One region of the Pseudomonas sp. AC083 genome, then DNA from elsewhere that is predicted to be linked to it. Evidence: predicted binding sites of a transcription regulator. Region 1 holds the regulator's gene; each other region holds the start of a gene.

Region 1 (5,952 bases):
ATGCTCTTGCCGTCGACAGTCGTTTCAGGGGTGCGTCCCACCCGGATCGTGCAGTCTGGATACTGACCGGCCACGCCGACGAATTTGGCCGATGCCCGAGCATGCAGACCCAGCTTATTGATGATTTCGATTTCACGAGCAGGCATCGCGGTGTGAATCCTTTAGGTGAGGTCGCGGTGGCGAACCTGGACGTTCTTCAGGGTTTTCTGCAGGGCCTGGCCCAGACGTTCGGTCAGGTAGACGGAGCGGTGGTGCCCGCCGGTGCAGCCGATGGCAATGGTCACGTAAGCACGGTTGCTGGCGGCGAAACGTGGCAGCCACTTGTTCAGGTAGGCGTAGATGTCCTGATACATTTCTTCGACATCCGGCTGCTGCGCCAGGTACTCGGCCACCGGTGCATCAAGGCCCGATTGCGCGCGCAGCTCCGGTTTCCAGTACGGATTGGGCAGGCAGCGCACATCGAAGACCAGATCGGCATCGACCGGCATGCCGCGCTTGAAGCCAAATGATTCAACCAGAAACGCCGTGCCGGGTTCCGGCTGATTCAGCAGGCGCAGCTTCAGGGTGTCGCGAAGCTGATAGAGGTTCAGGCTAGTAGTGTTGATTTTCAGGTCGGCCAGATCGGCGATCGGGCCGAGCAGGGCGGTTTCATCGTGAATCGCCTCGGCCAGTGAGCGATTGGCGTTGCTCAGCGGGTGACGACGACGGGTCTCGGAAAAACGCTTGAGCAGGGTTTCCTCGTCGGCGTCCAGGTACAGCACATCACACTTGATATGCTTGGCACGGACGTCTTCAAGCAGTTCAGGGAAGCGTGACAGATGGCTCGGCAGGTTGCGCGCATCGATCGACACGGCGACCAGCGGCTGCGCCAGCTCCGTGTGAATCAGCGCACGCTCGGCCAGTTCCGGCAGCAAACCGGCCGGCAGATTGTCGATGCAGTAGTAGCCGTTGTCCTCAAGGACATTCAGGGCGGTACTTTTACCCGAGCCCGAACGGCCACTGACAATGATCAAACGCATGATTAGTGCCCGTTCTGCTCGTCCAGTACAACCTGGTACAAGGCTTCGTTGCTCGTGGCGCTGCGCAGTTTTTCACGAACTTCCTTGCGGTCGAGCATGCTGGCGATCTGGCGCAGCAACTCCAGATGCGCATCGGTCGCGGCTTCCGGGACCAGCAGCACGAACAGCAGGTCTACCGGAGCGCCGTCGATGGCGTCGAAATCGATCGGGGCTTCAAGGTGCAGCAGGGCGCTGATCGGCGCCGTGCAGCTCTTGAGGCGGCAGTGGGGAATGGCGATGCCGTTACCAAAACCGGTGGAACCGAGTTTTTCACGGGCGATCAGCGCCTCGAAGACATCCTGCATCGCCAGATCCGGCACTTCGCGGTGGATCAGGTTGGCAATCTGTTCGAGGGCTTTTTTCTTGCTGCCGCCCGGCGCGTTCACTTGGGAACGGCCGGGGGTCAGGATGGTTTCAAGTCGGATCATGGGATAGGGGTGTTAACGACCGGTCGCGCCCTGGAGGAGGCTCTGGGTCTTTTCCTTATGCTTTTTGAGTTGGCGATCCAGCTTGTCGGTGAGTGAGTCGATCGCAGCGTACATGTCGGTATCTTCTGCGTTGGCGACCACTTCGCTGCCGGGGATATGCAAGGTGGCTTCGATCTTCTGCTTCAGCTTTTCGACGCACATCGTGACCTGCACGTTGGTGATCTTGTCGAAATGTCGCTCCAGTCGCTGGAGTTTTTCCTCGATGTAGGAACGCAGAGGTTGGGTCACTTCCAGTTGGTGTCCACTGATGTTGACTTGCATACAGCTTCTCCTTCGTTGCCAGTGCATAAAGCGGCAGGCCGAAAAGCCTGCCACTGGAACGCTGTAACGTGGCTTACATCAACCGCTTGCGTTCGCTCGAAGGCGCGATTCCGAGGGATTCGCGGTACTTGGCGACGGTGCGGCGAGCCACCTGAATGCCTTGTGCCTCCAGTAAACCAGCGATCTTGCTGTCACTCAACGGCTTTTTCTGATTTTCCGCTGCGACCAGTTTTTTGATGATCGCGCGGATCGCCGTGGACGAGCATTCGCCGCCTTCGGAGGTGCTGACGTGGCTGGAGAAAAAGTATTTCAGCTCATAAATACCGCGCGGGGTATGCATGAATTTCTGTGTGGTCACTCGGGAAATCGTCGATTCGTGCATGCCCACCGCTTCGGCGATGTCATGCAATACCAACGGCTTCATCGCTTCGTCGCCGTATTCGAGGAAGCCGCGCTGATGTTCGACGATCTGCGTGGCCACTTTCATCAGGGTTTCGTTGCGGCTCTGCAGGCTCTTGATGAACCAGCGGGCCTCCTGCAACTGGTTGCGCATGAAAGTGTTGTCGGCGCTGGTGTCGGCACGTTTCACAAAACCGGCGTACTGGGCGTTGACACGCAGGCGTGGCACCGACTCCTGGTTCAGCTCGACCAGCCAGCGCTCGTTGTCCTTGCGCACGATCACATCGGGAATGACATATTCGGCTTCTGTCGACTCGATCTGCGAACCGGGACGCGGATTGAGGCTCTGCACCAGTTCGATGACTTGGCGCAGCTCGTCTTCCTTGAGCTTCATCCGGCGCATCAACTGGCTGTAATCGCGACTGCCGAGCAGGTCGATGTAATCGGCGACCAGCCGTTTGGCCTCGGTCAGCCACGGCGTCTTCGCGGGCAGCTGGCGCAGTTGCAGGAGCAGGCATTCGCTGAGGTTGCGGGCGCCGATCCCGGCGGGCTCGAATTGCTGGATGCGATGCAGGACGGCTTCGATCTCGTCGAGCTCGATGTCCAGTTCAGGATCGAACGCTTCAAGAATTTCTTCGAGTGTTTCGTCCAGATAGCCCTGATTGTTGATGCAGTCGATCAGGGTCACGGCGATCAGGCGATCGGTGTCGGACATCGGCGCCAGGTTCAGTTGCCAGAGCAGATGGCTCTGCAGGCTCTCGCCGGCGGACGTGCGGGTGGTGAAATCCCACTCATCGTCATCGCTGCTGGGCAGGCTGCTGGCGCTCGTCTGGTAGACGTCTTCCCAGGCGGTATCCACTGGCAGTTCGTTGGGGATGCGCTCGTTCCACTCGCCATCCTCGAGGTTGTCCACCGTCGGGGCGGTTTCCTGGTAGGAGGGTTCCTGGATTTCGGCGGGCTTCTGTTCGGCGTTGTCGGCCAGAGGATCGGCGTTGTCGAAGTCGTCGCCTTCTTCCTGGCGCTCGAGCATCGGATTGGATTCCAGAGCCTCCTGGATCTCCTGTTGCAGGTCCAGGGTCGACAATTGGAGCAGGCGGATGGCCTGTTGCAGCTGCGGTGTCATCGTCAGCTGCTGGCCCATTCTCAAGACTAGCGATGGTTTCATGGCAGGGGCTTAACACCTTATTCGCCGGCGCTTTGCGCCATCCACTACAGGGCGCCGAAGCGCCAAACTTAAGCAAATTATATGCCTGAAACTGAAGTGTTTGCCTAGAGCGCTGTAACAATTAAAGCGGATAAATGCGCCTTGAATCGATACAGCGCTGTCGCGCTTACAGGCGGAACTCGTGACCCAGATACACTTCCTTGACCAGATCGTTGGCCAGGATGGTCTCGGCATCACCTTCGGCGATCAGTTGACCGTCATTGACGATGTAAGCGGTTTCGCAGATATCCAGGGTCTCACGGACGTTGTGGTCGGTGATCAGTACACCGATGCCCTTGGCCTTGAGGTGGTGAATGATCTGCTTGATGTCGCCGACCGAGATCGGGTCGACACCGGCGAACGGTTCGTCGAGCAGGATGAACTTGGGTGCAGTGGCCAGGGCGCGAGCGATTTCCACCCGGCGGCGCTCACCACCGGACAGGCTCATGCCTAGGTTGTCGCGGATGTGGCTGATGTGGAATTCCTGCAGCAGGCTTTCCAGCTCCTTGCGCCGACCGGCCTTGTCCAGCTCCGGGCGAGTCTCGAGGATCGCCATGATGTTGTCGGCAACCGACAGTTTGCGGAAGATCGACGCTTCTTGCGGCAGATAGCCGATACCGGCCTTGGCGCGGCCGTGCATCGGCTGGTGGCTGACGTCCAGGTCATCGATCAGCACACGGCCCTGATCCGCCTGCACCAGGCCGACGATCATGTAGAAGCACGTCGTTTTACCGGCGCCGTTCGGGCCGAGCAAGCCGACGATCTGCCCGCTGTCGATCGACAGACTGACGTCACGCACGACCTGGCGGCTTTTATAGGCCTTGGCCAGGTGCTGAGCTTTCAGAGTTGCCATTACTGGGATTTCTCTTCGGTTTTCTTCTTCGGCTGGATCACCATGTCGATGCGCGGACGCGATTCGGTGACCTTGCTGCCCGTGGCGCGACCGGCGCTGGCCAGTTTCTTCACGGTGTCGTAGACGATTTTTTCGCCTTGGGTGACGTTGTTATCCTTGTCGATAACCTTGGCCTTGTCGATCAGCACCACCCGATTCTGCTGGGCGTGGTATTGAATCGTCACGCCGTAGCCCTTGACCGGGTTGGCGTCGCCCTGTGTCTGCAACTGCTCGAAGTAAGCCAGGTTGCCTACCGAGGTCACCACGTCGATGTCGCCATTGGGCGCGCGCGTCATGGTCACGGTGTTGCCTTTAACGATCATCGAGCCCTGGGTAATGATCACGTCACCTTTATAGGTGGCGATGCCATTCTTGTCGTCCAGTTGGGCGTCGTCGGCCTGAATGCGGATAGGCTGCTGCTGATCGTTCGGCAGGGACCAGGCGCTCGCGCTTCCCAGTGCTGCGCCCAGACTGAGCAAAATAGGGAGGGTTTTAACGAGCCTCATACTGTCCTCTTACGTTCGATTGCAGGTGTATCCTGCTGTCCTTCAGGTACGCTTTCATTCCGACGCCAGTCGATACGCCGCCAGCGCCCTCGATTCTAACGGGTTGCGCAGTCTGCGCATATTCCTGCTGCGGGAACACGGTCATGCGGGTGCTGGTGATCAGGGTGCCGCGCTGTTTCTCGTCGGTGCGCTGTACGCGTACCGAATCGATCAATTCCACTTCGGTGCCGCCCGAGTTCACTTCGCCGCGTTCGCTGGTCACGTGCCACGGGAAGTCGGTGCCGCGATACATGTTCAAATCAGGCTTGGTCACCAGCGTGATATCAGTGGCCTTGACGTGTTCGGCCTTGTCGGAGGTCATCTCATACTGCACCTTGCCGTCGGGCAGGTACTGAATGGTGTGCGTGTTGGTCGCGTACCAGTCGATCGGATTCTCGGCGGCCGAGACCGGCGGCTTGTCGAGGAAGCGTTCCGGGCTGATGTTCCAGTAGCCGACCGCAGCGAAAATCGCCGCGATGCAGCCGAACAGCAGGAAGTTGCGAAACTTTTTGCTAAACATGGTCAGGCTCACAGGTACGCGGCGTTGGCCGCTTCGAGGCGGCCCTGGGCGCGCAGGATCAATTCGCAGAATTCGCGGGCGGCACCTTCGCCGCCACGGGCGCGGGTAACGCCGTGGGCGTGTTCGCGGACGAAATCGGCAGCGTTGGCCACCGCCATGCCCAGCCCTACACGGCGGATCACCGGCAAGTCTGGCAGATCGTCACCGAGATAGGCGACTTCTTCATAGCTTAGGCCCAGTTGCGCGAGCAGACCGTCGAGTACCACCAGTTTGTCCTCGCGCCCCTGAAACAGATGCGGGATGCCGAGGTTCTTCGCGCGGCGCTCGACCACCGGGGTCTTGCGACCACTGATGATCGCCGTCTGCACGCCGGCATTCATCAACATTTTGATGCCTTGGCCGTCAAGGGTGTTGAAGGTCTTGAACTCGCTGCCGTCTTCGAGGAAGTACAGGCGCCCGTCGGTGAGCACACCGTCGACGTCGAATACTGCCAGTTTGATCGCTTTGCCGCGTTGCAGCAGATCGTTGCTCATTACATGACTCCTGCGCGCAGCAGATCGGAGAGGTTGAAGGCGCCGATCGGGC
Region 2 (5,952 bases), on a different contig from region 1:
GCATCGCCAAACCGGATACGCGGCTGTTTCATGAAGCGTTGCAGCGCGGTGGTGTAAGCCCCGCAGCGGCGGTGCATGTCGGCGATCATCCCGGCGATGACATCGCCGGGGCGCAGCAGGCGGGCTTGCGCGCGGTGTGGTTCAACCCGACGGGCAAGGTCTGGGAAGCGGAGCGCTTGCCTGATGCGGAAATTCGCAACCTGACCGAATTGCCCGCCGTCCTCGCACGCTGGAATGCTTCCTCGAACTAATCTACAGCCCTGTGGGAGCGAGCCTGCTCGCGAATGCGCTGTGTCATTCAACATGTATGTCGGCTGAAATGCCCTCTTCGCGAGCAGGCTCGCTGACACCGGGGACTGCATTTGTTTTCAACGGATTTATTTCAGGCATGAAAAAGCCCGCAGCGACGGCGGGCTTTTTCAGCAAGCGAGCGACGCGCCTCAGATAGGGCGGCTGCCGTACTTGTTGTCCGGCTTCTTGGGCGGATCGGCGACCACATTGGCCTCCACTTCCTGCACCTTGCCGCCGCGCGCAAGGAATTCTTCCATGGCCTTGGCCAGGGCGTCACGCTCCTTGTTCTTGGCTTCGATGCTCGGCAACTCGTCGACCGAGACCGCAGCCTTGGCTTTGCCTTTGGCAGCCGGGGCCGGCGTGTCGTCACCGCCATCGTCTTCGGCAACGTCTTCCGCTGCCGCTTCCAGGCCTTCCTCGGCCTCGTCTTCGTCGCCTACTTCGAGGTCGTCGTTTTCCAGATCATCGTCGCTCATGTTCTACCTCATGACTTGCCAAAAGCAGATTAGTTATAGACCAGCTTTGGCGGCTGTCGAAGCCGCCGTTGAAAAATCTTCTGCCGCTGCCCGGCAGCGGCTCATGCCTGTTCACCGTGCAAGGTGGCGAGGACTTTACGGGCACCGCCATGATCACGGTGCTCGCCCAGATAAATCCCTTGCCAAGTACCCAGGGCCAGCCGCCCTGCCGCAACCGGCAGACTGATCTGGCAACCAAGCACGCTGGCCTTGAAGTGCGCCGGGAGATCATCCGGGCCTTCGTCGTTGTGCTCGTAGCCGTCTGTTCCTTGTGGGATCAGACGATTGAAAAATCGTTCGAAGTCGCGACGAACTGCCGGATCGGCGTTCTCGTTGATGGTCAACGACGCCGACGTGTGCTGCAGCCACAAATGCAACAGACCGACCCGACAGGTCTTGAGTTCAGGCAAGCCTGCGAGCAACTCGTCGGTTACCAGATGAAAGCCCCGGGGCCTTGCCCGCAGGGTTATCAGAGTCTGTTGCCACATACAGTTCTCCGCTCGTTCGGGGCGCATTCTAGCGTGCTCTGAAAAAAAACAAAGGCCCTAATATTCCTGCAGCGATGTAAGCGATTGCCCGCAGAAAAAGCCTCGTCGTAAAGACGACCAAAGCCGTAAGAAAAATCCTTTCAGCCGCTCCCTGAATGACAAATCCCGGACAAAAAAATGCCCGGCGAACCGGGCAATTTTTTATCGCGCGTACTTACAGGTTGTAGCCGCGTTCGTTGTGTTGTGCCAGATCGAGGCCGACCGACTCTTCTTCCTCGGTTACGCGCAGACCCATGACGGCGTCCAGCACCTTGAGGATGATGAAGGTGACGATCGCGGTGTAGATCACCGTGAAGCCGACGCCTTTGATCTGAATCCAGACCTGCGCGCCGATGTCAGTCACGGTGCCGAAGCCGCCCAGCGCCGGCGCTGCGAAAACACCAGTGAGGATCGCGCCGAGAATACCGCCGATACCGTGCACGCCGAAGGCATCCAGGGAATCGTCATAGCCGAGTTTGCGTTTCAGGGTGGTGGCGCAGAAGAAGCACACCACGCCTGCGGCCAGACCGATCACCAATGCACCCATCGGGCCCACGGTGCCAGCAGCCGGAGTGATCGCGACCAGACCGGCGACCACACCCGAAGCAATGCCCAGTGCGCTTGGCTTGCCGTGGGTGACCCACTCGGCAAACATCCAGCCCAGTGCCGCAGCGGCAGTGGCGATCTGGGTAACCAGCATGGCCATACCGGCAGTGCCGTTGGCAGCAGCAGCGGAACCGGCGTTGAAGCCGAACCAGCCGACCCACAGCATCGCCGCGCCCATCAGCGTGTAGCCGAGGTTATGCGGAGCCATTGGTGTGGTCGGGAAGCCTTTGCGCTTGCCCAGCACCAGGCACGCGACCAGACCGGCGATACCGGCGTTGATGTGCACCACGGTGCCGCCAGCGAAGTCGAGCACGCCCCAGTCCCACATCAGGCCGCCGTTACCGGACCAGACCATGTGCGCGATCGGTGCATAAACCAGAGTGAACCAGATGCCCATGAAGATCAGCATCGCGGAGAACTTCATGCGCTCGGCGAACGCACCGACGATCAGCGCCGGGGTGATGATCGCGAAGGTCATCTGGAAGGTGATGAACACTGCCTCAGGGAACAGCGCCGCCGGGCCGGTGATGCTCGAAGGCGTGACACCGGCGAGGAACGCCTTGCCCATGCCGCCGAAGAACGAATTGAAGTTGACGACGCCCTGCTCCATGCCGGTGGTGTCGAAGGCAATGCTGTAGCCATAAATGACCCACAGGATGCTGATCAGACCGGTAATGGCGAAGCACTGCATCAGCACGGAAAGAATGTTTTTCGAGCGAACCATACCGCCGTAGAACAGCGCCAGGCCGGGGATGGTCATGAACAGCACGAGCGCTGTCGAGGTGAGCATCCAGGCGGTGTCGCCGGAATTGAGGACTGGCGCTGCCACTTCGTCTGCCGCCATGGCGATGCCGGGCATTACGATGGACAACAGGGCGCCTAGCCCTGCGAATTTACGCAGAGTCATATTGTTTTCTCCTGGGGCGTTGGGTTTGTGGCGGCGCTTAGATCGCGTCGGTATCGGTTTCGCCGGTACGGATGCGGATCGCCTGTTCCAGATTGACCACGAAGATCTTGCCGTCACCGATCTTGCCGGTGTTGGCCGCTTTGGTTATCGCCTCGATAACCCGATCCAGATCCTTGTCGTCGATGGCCACGTCGATTTTCACCTTGGGCAGAAAATCGACCACATATTCCGCGCCGCGATACAGCTCGGTGTGACCCTTCTGCCGGCCGAAGCCTTTGACTTCAGTAACGGTAATGCCCTGCACGCCGATTTCGGACAGCGACTCGCGCACGTCGTCCAACTTGAACGGCTTGATGATGGCAGTGACTAGCTTCATGAAACTCTCTCCCGAATTGGTGGACTTGCCCCAGGAAAACAAACCCGTCTCAAGTCTAAGCGCAGTGCCTGGCTTTGTAACGCATCGTTGACGCCAGCTAACCGCATCAGACGAAACTCCCCGCTTCGTCTGCCGCACTGCATTCGTCACAGCGACTGCATCAGTGCATGGGTCGAGGGTGACTAAGCAGAAACCTTGCCAGCTCGGCAAAAACCCTGCATTTCAATCTCTTGGCCCCTGTTGCACGCGCTCGGGCAGAAAAGCTTTTGCCGATACGCACAACAACGGTGCGCCACCGTCCGTCCCCCTGCGCGAAAAGCGTGCATCCGTGCAACGGGATTGACTATAGACACTGCGTGATACACTGCCGGCCATTGTTTCCAGGACATTCCCCATGCTCGCGCCCAAAGACTTCCTCGACGCCCTGAGCGGCACCGCCTCCCGCCTGTTCAGCGGCGACACGCCACTGCCGAAAGCCGAAATCGAAAGCCAGTTCAAAATGCTGCTGCAAAGTGCCTTCAGCAAACTCGATCTGGTCAGCCGGGAAGAGTTTGATAGTCAGATGGTGGTGTTGGCGCGCACGCGGGCACGGCTTGAGAGTCTTGAAGCCAAAGTCGCCGAGATGGAAGCGAAGCTGACACCGCCCGCTGAATAATTCGCGTCCCCTGTAGCTGCCGAAGGCTGCGATCTTTTGATCTTCAGCCCTTCAACCATCCCCGCAACGTCCTACAACCTTTATGACCGCCGTCCGATTGCGCCAAAAAGCCCAGGTTTCTAAGCTCATCTGATGCTGAATGTTCAGCAGCGGGTTTGGCGACCCGGGCAGGGCCTTGGTGGAAAAGAGCTTCGCGGATGCTGCAATCGCTATAAACTCGCATGCCGGAGCTGGGCCCTGCGCAAATCGTAAGTCGATTGGAGATTCATCCAGAACTCAGGCGTAGTGTTGAGATGAGTGGCAAGGCTGATTGCCAGATCGGCGCAGATCCTGAGCTGGCATTTCACAAGCTTTTCGATCTCACTTTCGGGCCAGTTCGTGGGCATGGCCAGATCCATGACAGTCATGCCCAACGGCTCCATGAACTCCTTATTCAGAACCTCGCCCGGATGAATCGGGCGCATACCATTGCGGTTCATTTTTCGCCTCCAGAGGCTGCGTTGAGTGACCAAACTGGAGCATCCGATTCAGGAAAACAAGACCATCAAAACCGTTTGGCCGGCGTCCTACAACTAATAGGGCATAACCCTACGAGAATCAGCGTCTGCGCCTGATTCCGTGAGTTCTTGGCTGTGATTAGGCTGGTGGCTTTCGCCTGCGCTGGTCGATCCTATTCGTCGAGTTCCAGGCGATACACATTGATCGCCAGACACTCTGGTTCTGGATCCCTCTTGTCTCATTTGCTCAAGCTTAAAGAAAACACGCTGGTTCAGCATCCAGATGGTGGTTACATCTTTGGCACGATCCCCGATATGCCAAAATTCGGCTTGCCAGGCGGGAAGATTTATCTGCGGGTAGGTATTCACCGTCGAGCGAATAGTGGTTTTGGCGTAGTGCACATTTGGGAAGCCCATAGTGCAGACTTGCTCAAGCATGGTTGCCAGACTGCCGATGGGGTAGCAGCGATTGTTGCGAAAATGATCGTCCCGGGGGCACAAATCTATTGTGAGTTCAAAGAACAGCGATGTGGAAACAGGGTCGCGGTACTGAGGACATCTATGGGAACACTGATTCTTGAACCGCGACACGAGCGCGCCACAGGATTTGGTTACTTCGTGGTGACTTGGTACCCGCAAAAACGTGCACATGGCACGTTAGTGGGGCAGATACCACGAGCACCACCAAATCAGAAATAAAAAAAGGCGTCCGATGGACGCCTTTTAAGTATTTTTTGAGGAGTAGTCGCAGCGATTCTTTAGCTCCTGGCTTCACGGCCTTGGGTTCAGAATCCGACAGGCTAGCCCGTCGTCACTACTTCAGAGAAACCAGCTTTCTCTGCTGCCAAAAATGCGGGGGAGCTTTTACTGGTGCCCAGTCCCGACGAATGCGCAGTTGCAGTCCTCGAATGGGATGATCCTTCAATGCCGGGCGAGAGTCAACGCTTCATTTTCAGGCAAGCAGTGACAGCCAATCGGGTCTGGATACGTCTTGTAAACCTCTATTTCAGCACTGAAGCCCGGCTCAACTACCCTTCAAAAACCCGCAGGAAGCGGCTCCCCGATTCAGCTCAAGGAACGACCATGTCCCTCTCCATTGTCCACAGTCGCGCCCAGATAGGCGTGGAAGCCCCCGCTGTCACCGTCGAAGTCCATCTGGCCAACGGTCTGCCGTCGCTGACCATGGTCGGCCTGCCTGAAGCGGCGGTGAAGGAGAGCAAGGATCGGGTGCGCAGCGCGATCATCAATTCCGGGCTGCAATTTCCGGCACGGCGGATCACCTTGAATCTGGCGCCGGCGGATCTGCCCAAGGATGGTGGGCGCTTCGATCTGGCGATTGCCTTGGGGATCTTGTCGGCCAGTGTGCAGGTGCCGTGTCTGACGCTGGACGAGGTGGAGTGTCTGGGTGAGTTGGCGCTGTCTGGCGCCGTGCGACCGGTGCGTGGCGTGCTGCCGGCGGCACTGGCGGCGCGCAAGGCCGGGAGGGCGTTGGTGGTGCCACGGGCGAATGCGGAAGAGGCGTGTCTGGCATCCGGGCTGAAGGTGTTTGCGGTCGATCACTTGCTGGAGGCGGTGGCG
Region 3 (5,952 bases), on a different contig from region 1:
TTTAAAGATCAAAAGATCGCAGCCTTCGGCAGCTCCTACAGGGGACTGCATTTTCAAATGTAGGAGCTGCCGAAGGCCGCGATCTTTTGATCTGCTTTTCCAGCCTTGCCCCAAGCCTATCCAGGTGCTACACCTTGTACAGGTTCGTCAATGACAAGGAAGCCAGTCAATGTCAGTCGTTACAGAAGTTTCACCGGATGGCCACAAACTGACCATCGCGATCAAAGGCCGATTCGATTTCGGTCGCCATCAGGAATTTCGCGAGTCGTATGAGCGGCTCGACAAAAAGCCCGAATCCATCGTGGTCGACCTCAAAGAGGCCACTTATCTCGACAGCTCAGCGCTGGGCATGCTGCTTCTGCTGCGTGATCACGCCGGTGGCGACGAGTCGGATATCCGTGTCGTCAACAGCAGCTCCGATGTGAAGAAAATCCTCGCGATTTCCAACTTCGACAAACTCTTCGACATCAGTTGACGCCCATGCAGGCGCAAGAGCCGCTGACCATTCTCATCGCCGAAGACAGCGCCGCCGACCGGCTGCTGCTGTCGACCATTGTCCGCCGTCAGGGCCATCAGGTGCTCACAGCGGCCAATGGTGCCGAGGCGGTGGAAACGTTCAAAGAGCAGCAGCCCGATCTGGTGTTGATGGACGCGCTGATGCCGGTGATGGACGGCTTCGAAGCGGCGCGGCAGATCAAGGCGCTGGCGGGTGAAGCGCTGGTGCCGATCATCTTCCTCACCTCGCTGACCGAGAGTGAAGCGCTGGCTCGGTGTCTGGAGGCTGGCGGCGACGATTTTCTGGCGAAGCCGTACAACCAGGTGATACTCGCCGCCAAAATCAAGGCGATGGATCGCTTGCGTCGCCTTCAGGCGACTGTCCTGCAGCAGCGCGATCTGATCGCCAGACATCACGACTATCTACTCAACGAACAACGCGTGGCCAAAGCGGTGTTCGACAAGGTCGCGCATTCCGGTTGCCTGAGCGCGCCGAACATCCGATACCTGCAATCGCCTTACGCGCTGTTCAACGGTGACTTGTTGCTCGCGGCGTACACGCCGGCCGGTGACATGCACGTCATGCTCGGCGATTTCACTGGGCATGGCTTGCCGGCAGCGGTGGGGGCAATGCCGCTGGCCGAAGTGTTTTATGGAATGACCGCCAAGGGCTATGGCCTGGCCGAAACCCTGCGCGAGATGAACGCCAAGCTCAAACGCATCCTGCCGGTGGACATGTTCTGCTGCGCTACGTTGCTCAGTCTGAGTTTCCAGAGCCGTTCGGTGGAGGTGTGGAACGGCGGCATGCCCGACGGTTACTTGCACCGCATGGCCAGCGGCGAGCGCGTGCCCTTGCCAGCGCGGCATTTGCCCTTGGGGATTCTCAGCGCGCAAGCCTTCGATGACCGTACGGATGTGTATCCGATGGCCGTTGATGACCGAGTGTTTTTGCTGTCGGACGGGGTCATCGATACCTGCGATGCCAATGACCAGTTGTTCGGCGTCGAACGCTTGCAGCAGGTGTTTGCGGCGAACCGCGAGCCGGATCGGCTGTTCGAGGATATCGAACAGGCCCTGCGCGATTTTCGCGGACAGGCCCGTGATGATGTGAGCATGGTCGAGGTCAGTCTGCTTGAGTCGGCGCAGACCCACGGCGCGGCACCGGTGTATTCCGACAGCGGCCAGTCGTGCCCGCTGAACTGGTCGGCCAGTTTCGAGTTTCGCGGCGCCACGCTCAGGCGTTTCAATCCGTTGCCGTTCCTCTTGCAGTTGCTGCTTGAGGTGCATGGCTTGCGCGCGCAAAGCGGGGCGCTGTACAGCGTGCTCGCCGAGTTGTATTCCAATGGCCTGGAGCATGGCGTGCTCGGGCTGGACTCCAGCCTCAAACGCGATGCGGCAGGTTTCGCCCGCTACTATGAAGTGCGCGCGGCGCGGCTGGAGGCGCTGCAAGACGGTTTCGTGCGCGTGCATCTGCAGGTCCAGCCGCAAGGCGAGGGCGGGCGGCTGGTCATCCGCGTCGAGGACAGCGGCAAGGGCTTTGATGTGGCGCGGGTCATGGAGCGCCCCGTGGATAACGTCCGCTTGTCGGGACGCGGCATCGGTCTGGTCCGGCAACTGGGGCGCAACGCCAGTTGGTCGGACCAGGGTCGTAGTGCCAGCGTGGAGTTTTTCTGGGAGATTGAGGCATAATCCGCCCATTCTTGATCAAGGAGTGAGCAAGTGACAGAAACACATATTGATCGCGAGGCGCTGAGCGTATTGCGCGAAGTCATGGAGGAGGGTTATCCGGAGCTTCTGGATACCTTTCTGGCGGATTCCGAAAGTCGCTTGGGCGAGTTGCAAAAAACCTCTGATGCCAAGGTGTTATCGGCGGTTGCCCATAGTTTCAAGGGCAGCGCCAGCAACATGGGAGCTGTCCGCTTGGCTGCGCTCTGCCAAGAGCTGGAATCGGAAGCCAAGGATAAAAGCCCCTCGGAAATCGCCAGGCTGGTGGCTGACATCACTGGCGAGTTCGCAGATGTCCGCCCGGTATACGAAGACGAGCGGCAGCACGCGTTGACTCATTGATCTCGCCGTCCGGCGCTTTTCGCAAGTGTGTGGCCAAACTGGCCCGGCACTTGCAGTCATCTTGCTCAACTGTACCTACGATCCCAGTGCAGCGGAGACCGTGTCATGCCTGCGACCCCCAACATTCTTCTTCAGACCGCCGCTCAGGCCAAGGCGCAAGCCGCCTCTGCCAAATCGTCGGCAATGGCCGCAGACGCCGGGGACAAGGCTTCCAGCTTCGCCAGAGTGTTTGCCGATCAGGCGCCGGCCAAGCCTGCCGCAAGCGCCGATAATTCAGTCAAGCCGGCACGCGACAAGGTCGCGGACAGCAGTGGCAAAAAGGATATCGGCAAAGATCAGTCTGCCGCGCCCGAGCCAGCAGTTGCCGATAGCGGCAAAGCGTTGCCTGCCGAAAAAGCGGCGGCGAGCGACGACGCGACTGCCACTGCCGATGACACCACTGAAACCGTACAAACCCCTGTGGCCGATGCCGCGCCTGTAGACCCGGCGCTTGATCCGGCCCTGGCGCAAGTCGTTCAGCCGTTGGTGGCAGCGCCTGTGCTGCAAGCACCAACAGTCACCACGCCAGCCCAGCCGGAAACCGAAACGCCTGCATTGGCGGTCGTGTCGGGCATGGTCAAAGATCCGGCGGCCACCGACAGCGAATTTGATCCGACAGCCGACCCGCTCGACTCGATGCCGGCCGTGCGCATGGCGATGGAGCAGGGCGGGCATATTTCTGCCGCCAGCCAGGCGCAACCGAAAGCCACGCCTGCTCAAGCTCAGGCTGACGGCGAATTGACCGCCGCGCAGAACTTTGCCGCCGGCATGGCCAGCATGCTCGACGTGCAGGCCGACAAGGACAGCACCAGCCAGGGCGGCGAACAAGCTTTCAGCGGGTTGATCGACGATGGTCTGAAGGATCTGAAGTCCGCCACCAGCGACACCCGCGTCGACGACTTCGCCAACCGTCTGGCGGCACTGACCCAGGCCGCTACGCCGAAAACCGCCAATGCGCTGCCGGTGAATCAGCCGATCGCCATGCACCAGAGCGGCTGGACCGAAGAAGTGGTCAACCGCGTCATGTACCTGTCCAGCGTCAACCTGAAGGCCGCCGACATTCAGTTGCAGCCGGCAGAGCTTGGGCGTCTGGATATCCGCGTGAACATGGTTCCCGATCAGCAGACCCAGGTCACCTTCATGAGCGCGCACCCGAGCGTGCGTGAAGCGCTCGACAGCCAGATGCACCGCCTGCGCGACATGTTCAACCAGCAGGGCATGGGCCAGGTCGACGTCAACGTCGCCGACCAGAACCGTGGCTGGCAGGGGCAGCAAGGCCAGGAGCAGGCGCAGCAGGGCCAGAGTGGCCGGACCAGCGCTGCCGGCGGACGCCTGGATTCGGCGGATGAGGAATTGGCACCAGCTACTGTCGCTGAAGTGGCGGCGCAGACTACCAGCGTGATTGGCAGCAGCGCGGTCGACTATTACGCCTGACGCAACGCAATACCCAATGTGGGAGCGAGCCTGCTCGCGAATACGATGTGACATTCAACCTATATGTTGACTGACACATTGCTTTCGCGAGCAGGCTCGCTCCCACATTTGTTTATGGCGCCGTTCAGATGACGCGTTGACACTTCTGGCATAACACTTGCTCTTGCCTTGCCGTGCGACTGTGAAACCCCCGATTAGTGACGGATTATTGGCATGGCGAAGAGCGAAGCTGCAGCAGTAAAAGACCCCGCAACCAAAGGCAAACTCAAGCTGATCATCGTGATCGTGCTGGCGTTGCTGGTGGCCATTGGTGCATCCGTCGGGGCGACCTGGTTCTTCATGCACGGCGCGCAGAGCAAGCCTGCCGAGGCCGCTGAAGCAGCGCCAGTCGGCAAGCAGGCGGCGATTTTCGAGCCGATGGCGCCGGCCTTCGTTGCCAACTACAACCAGAACGGCCGTCAGCGCTACATGCAGGTGAGCATCACCATGCTGGCGCGCAATCAGGCCGATCTGGACGCGCTCAAAGTGCACATGCCGGTTATCCGCAACAACCTGGTGATGCTCTTCTCCGGTCAGGATTTCGCCACACTGGCGACCCCGGTCGGCCAGGAGATGTTGCGCCAGAAGGCCACCGCCAGCGTCCAGGAAGTGGCGCAGAAAGAACTGGGCAAAGTGGTCATCGAACAGTTGCTTTTTACTAATTTCGTACTGCAGTAGGAACACGACATGGCCGTGCAGGATCTGCTGTCCCAGGATGAAATCGATGCGCTGCTGCATGGCGTCGATGATGGTCTGGTACAGACCGATAATGCTGCCGAACCCGGCAGTGTCAAAAGCTACGACCTGACCAGCCAGGATCGCATCGTCCGTGGACGCATGCCGACGCTGGAAATGATCAACGAGCGCTTTGCCCGCTACACCCGCATCAGCATGTTCAACATGCTGCGCCGCTCGGCGGACGTGGCCGTAGGTGGCGTGCAGGTGATGAAGTTCGGCGAATACGTGCACTCGCTGTACGTGCCGACCAGCCTCAACCTGGTCAAGATCAAACCGCTGCGCGGCACCGCGCTGTTCATCCTCGACGCCAAACTGGTGTTCAAGCTGGTGGACAACTTTTTCGGTGGCGACGGCCGTCACGCCAAGATCGAAGGGCGGGAATTCACCCCGACCGAACTGCGCGTAGTGCGCATGGTGCTCGAGCAGGCTTTCGTCGATCTGAAGGAAGCCTGGCAGGCGATCATGGAAGTCAATTTCGAGTACATCAACTCGGAAGTGAACCCGGCCATGGCCAACATCGTCGGCCCGAGCGAAGCGATTGTGGTCTCCACCTTCCACATCGAACTCGATGGCGGTGGCGGCGATCTGCACGTGACCATGCCGTACTCGATGATCGAGCCGGTGCGCGAGATGCTCGACGCCGGTTTCCAGTCCGACCTCGACGATCAGGACGAGCGCTGGGTCAACGCCCTGCGCCAAGACGTGCTCGATGTCGACGTGCCGATCGGTGCCACCGTAGCCCGCCGCCAGTTGAAGCTGCGCGACATCCTGCACATGCAACCGGGGGATGTGATCCCGGTCGAGATGCCGGAAGACATGATCATGCGCGCCAACGGCGTGCCGGCCTTCAAGGTCAAGATGGGCTCGCACAAAGGCAACCTCGCGTTGCAGGTGATCGAGCCGATCGAGCGTCGCTGAGACGGCGCTTTTCACCCCCGTATTTAACCGAATTGTTGCCCGCCGAGGACACATGATGAACGACGATATGAACGCGCAGGACGACCAGGCACTGGCCGATGAATGGGCTGCGGCCCTGGAAGAAACCGGTGATGCCGGCCAGGCTGACATCGATGCACTGCTGGCCGCCGACGCCGGCACTTCCAGCTCCAACCGTCTGCCGATGGAAGAGTTCGGCAGCGT

The links. The regulator sigma-54, encoded in region 1, starts transcription at its own class of promoters, with help from an activator protein. The targets are predictions, from matches to a motif close to ANTGGCATNNANNTTGCTNT.
Region 2: a site for sigma-54 is predicted at 3,406-3,425, ahead of glnK (P-II family nitrogen regulator). Genes of this name have one in related genera too.
Region 3: a site for sigma-54 is predicted at 2,611-2,630, ahead of AC0IXA_RS06625 (flagellar hook-length control protein FliK). Genes of this name have one in related genera too.

The regions. Positions count from the first base shown of each region.
Region 1 is NZ_CEEDDH010000006.1:208,001-213,952, reverse strand. It holds gene AC0IXA_RS12465 (HPr family phosphocarrier protein) at 1-146, opposite strand, end outside; gene rapZ (RNase adapter RapZ) at 162-1,019, opposite strand; gene ptsN (PTS IIA-like nitrogen regulatory protein PtsN) at 1,022-1,486, opposite strand; gene hpf (ribosome hibernation-promoting factor, HPF/YfiA family) at 1,499-1,807, opposite strand; gene AC0IXA_RS12445 (RNA polymerase factor sigma-54) at 1,881-3,371, opposite strand; gene lptB (LPS export ABC transporter ATP-binding protein) at 3,538-4,263, opposite strand; gene lptA (lipopolysaccharide transport periplasmic protein LptA) at 4,263-4,808, opposite strand; gene lptC (LPS export ABC transporter periplasmic protein LptC) at 4,795-5,367, opposite strand; gene AC0IXA_RS12425 (KdsC family phosphatase) at 5,376-5,900, opposite strand; gene AC0IXA_RS12420 (KpsF/GutQ family sugar-phosphate isomerase) at 5,900-5,952, opposite strand, start outside.
Region 2 is NZ_CEEDDH010000004.1:33,611-39,562, forward strand. It holds gene AC0IXA_RS08825 (HAD family hydrolase) at 1-251, shown strand, start outside; gene sutA (transcriptional regulator SutA) at 441-767, opposite strand; gene AC0IXA_RS08835 (secondary thiamine-phosphate synthase enzyme YjbQ) at 869-1,294, opposite strand; gene AC0IXA_RS08840 (ammonium transporter) at 1,509-2,846, opposite strand; gene glnK (P-II family nitrogen regulator) at 2,884-3,222, opposite strand; gene AC0IXA_RS08850 (accessory factor UbiK family protein) at 3,617-3,877, shown strand; gene AC0IXA_RS08855 (HigA family addiction module antitoxin) at 4,087-4,356, opposite strand; gene AC0IXA_RS08860 (hypothetical protein) at 4,609-5,073, shown strand; gene AC0IXA_RS08865 (YifB family Mg chelatase-like AAA ATPase) at 5,458-5,952, shown strand, end outside.
Region 3 is NZ_CEEDDH010000003.1:112,308-118,259, reverse strand. It holds gene fliJ (flagellar export protein FliJ) at 1-5, shown strand, start outside; gene AC0IXA_RS06640 (STAS domain-containing protein) at 170-475, shown strand; gene AC0IXA_RS06635 (ATP-binding SpoIIE family protein phosphatase) at 481-2,184, shown strand; gene AC0IXA_RS06630 (Hpt domain-containing protein) at 2,215-2,562, shown strand; gene AC0IXA_RS06625 (flagellar hook-length control protein FliK) at 2,668-4,035, shown strand; gene fliL (flagellar basal body-associated protein FliL) at 4,249-4,752, shown strand; gene fliM (flagellar motor switch protein FliM) at 4,762-5,730, shown strand; gene fliN (flagellar motor switch protein FliN) at 5,786-5,952, shown strand, end outside.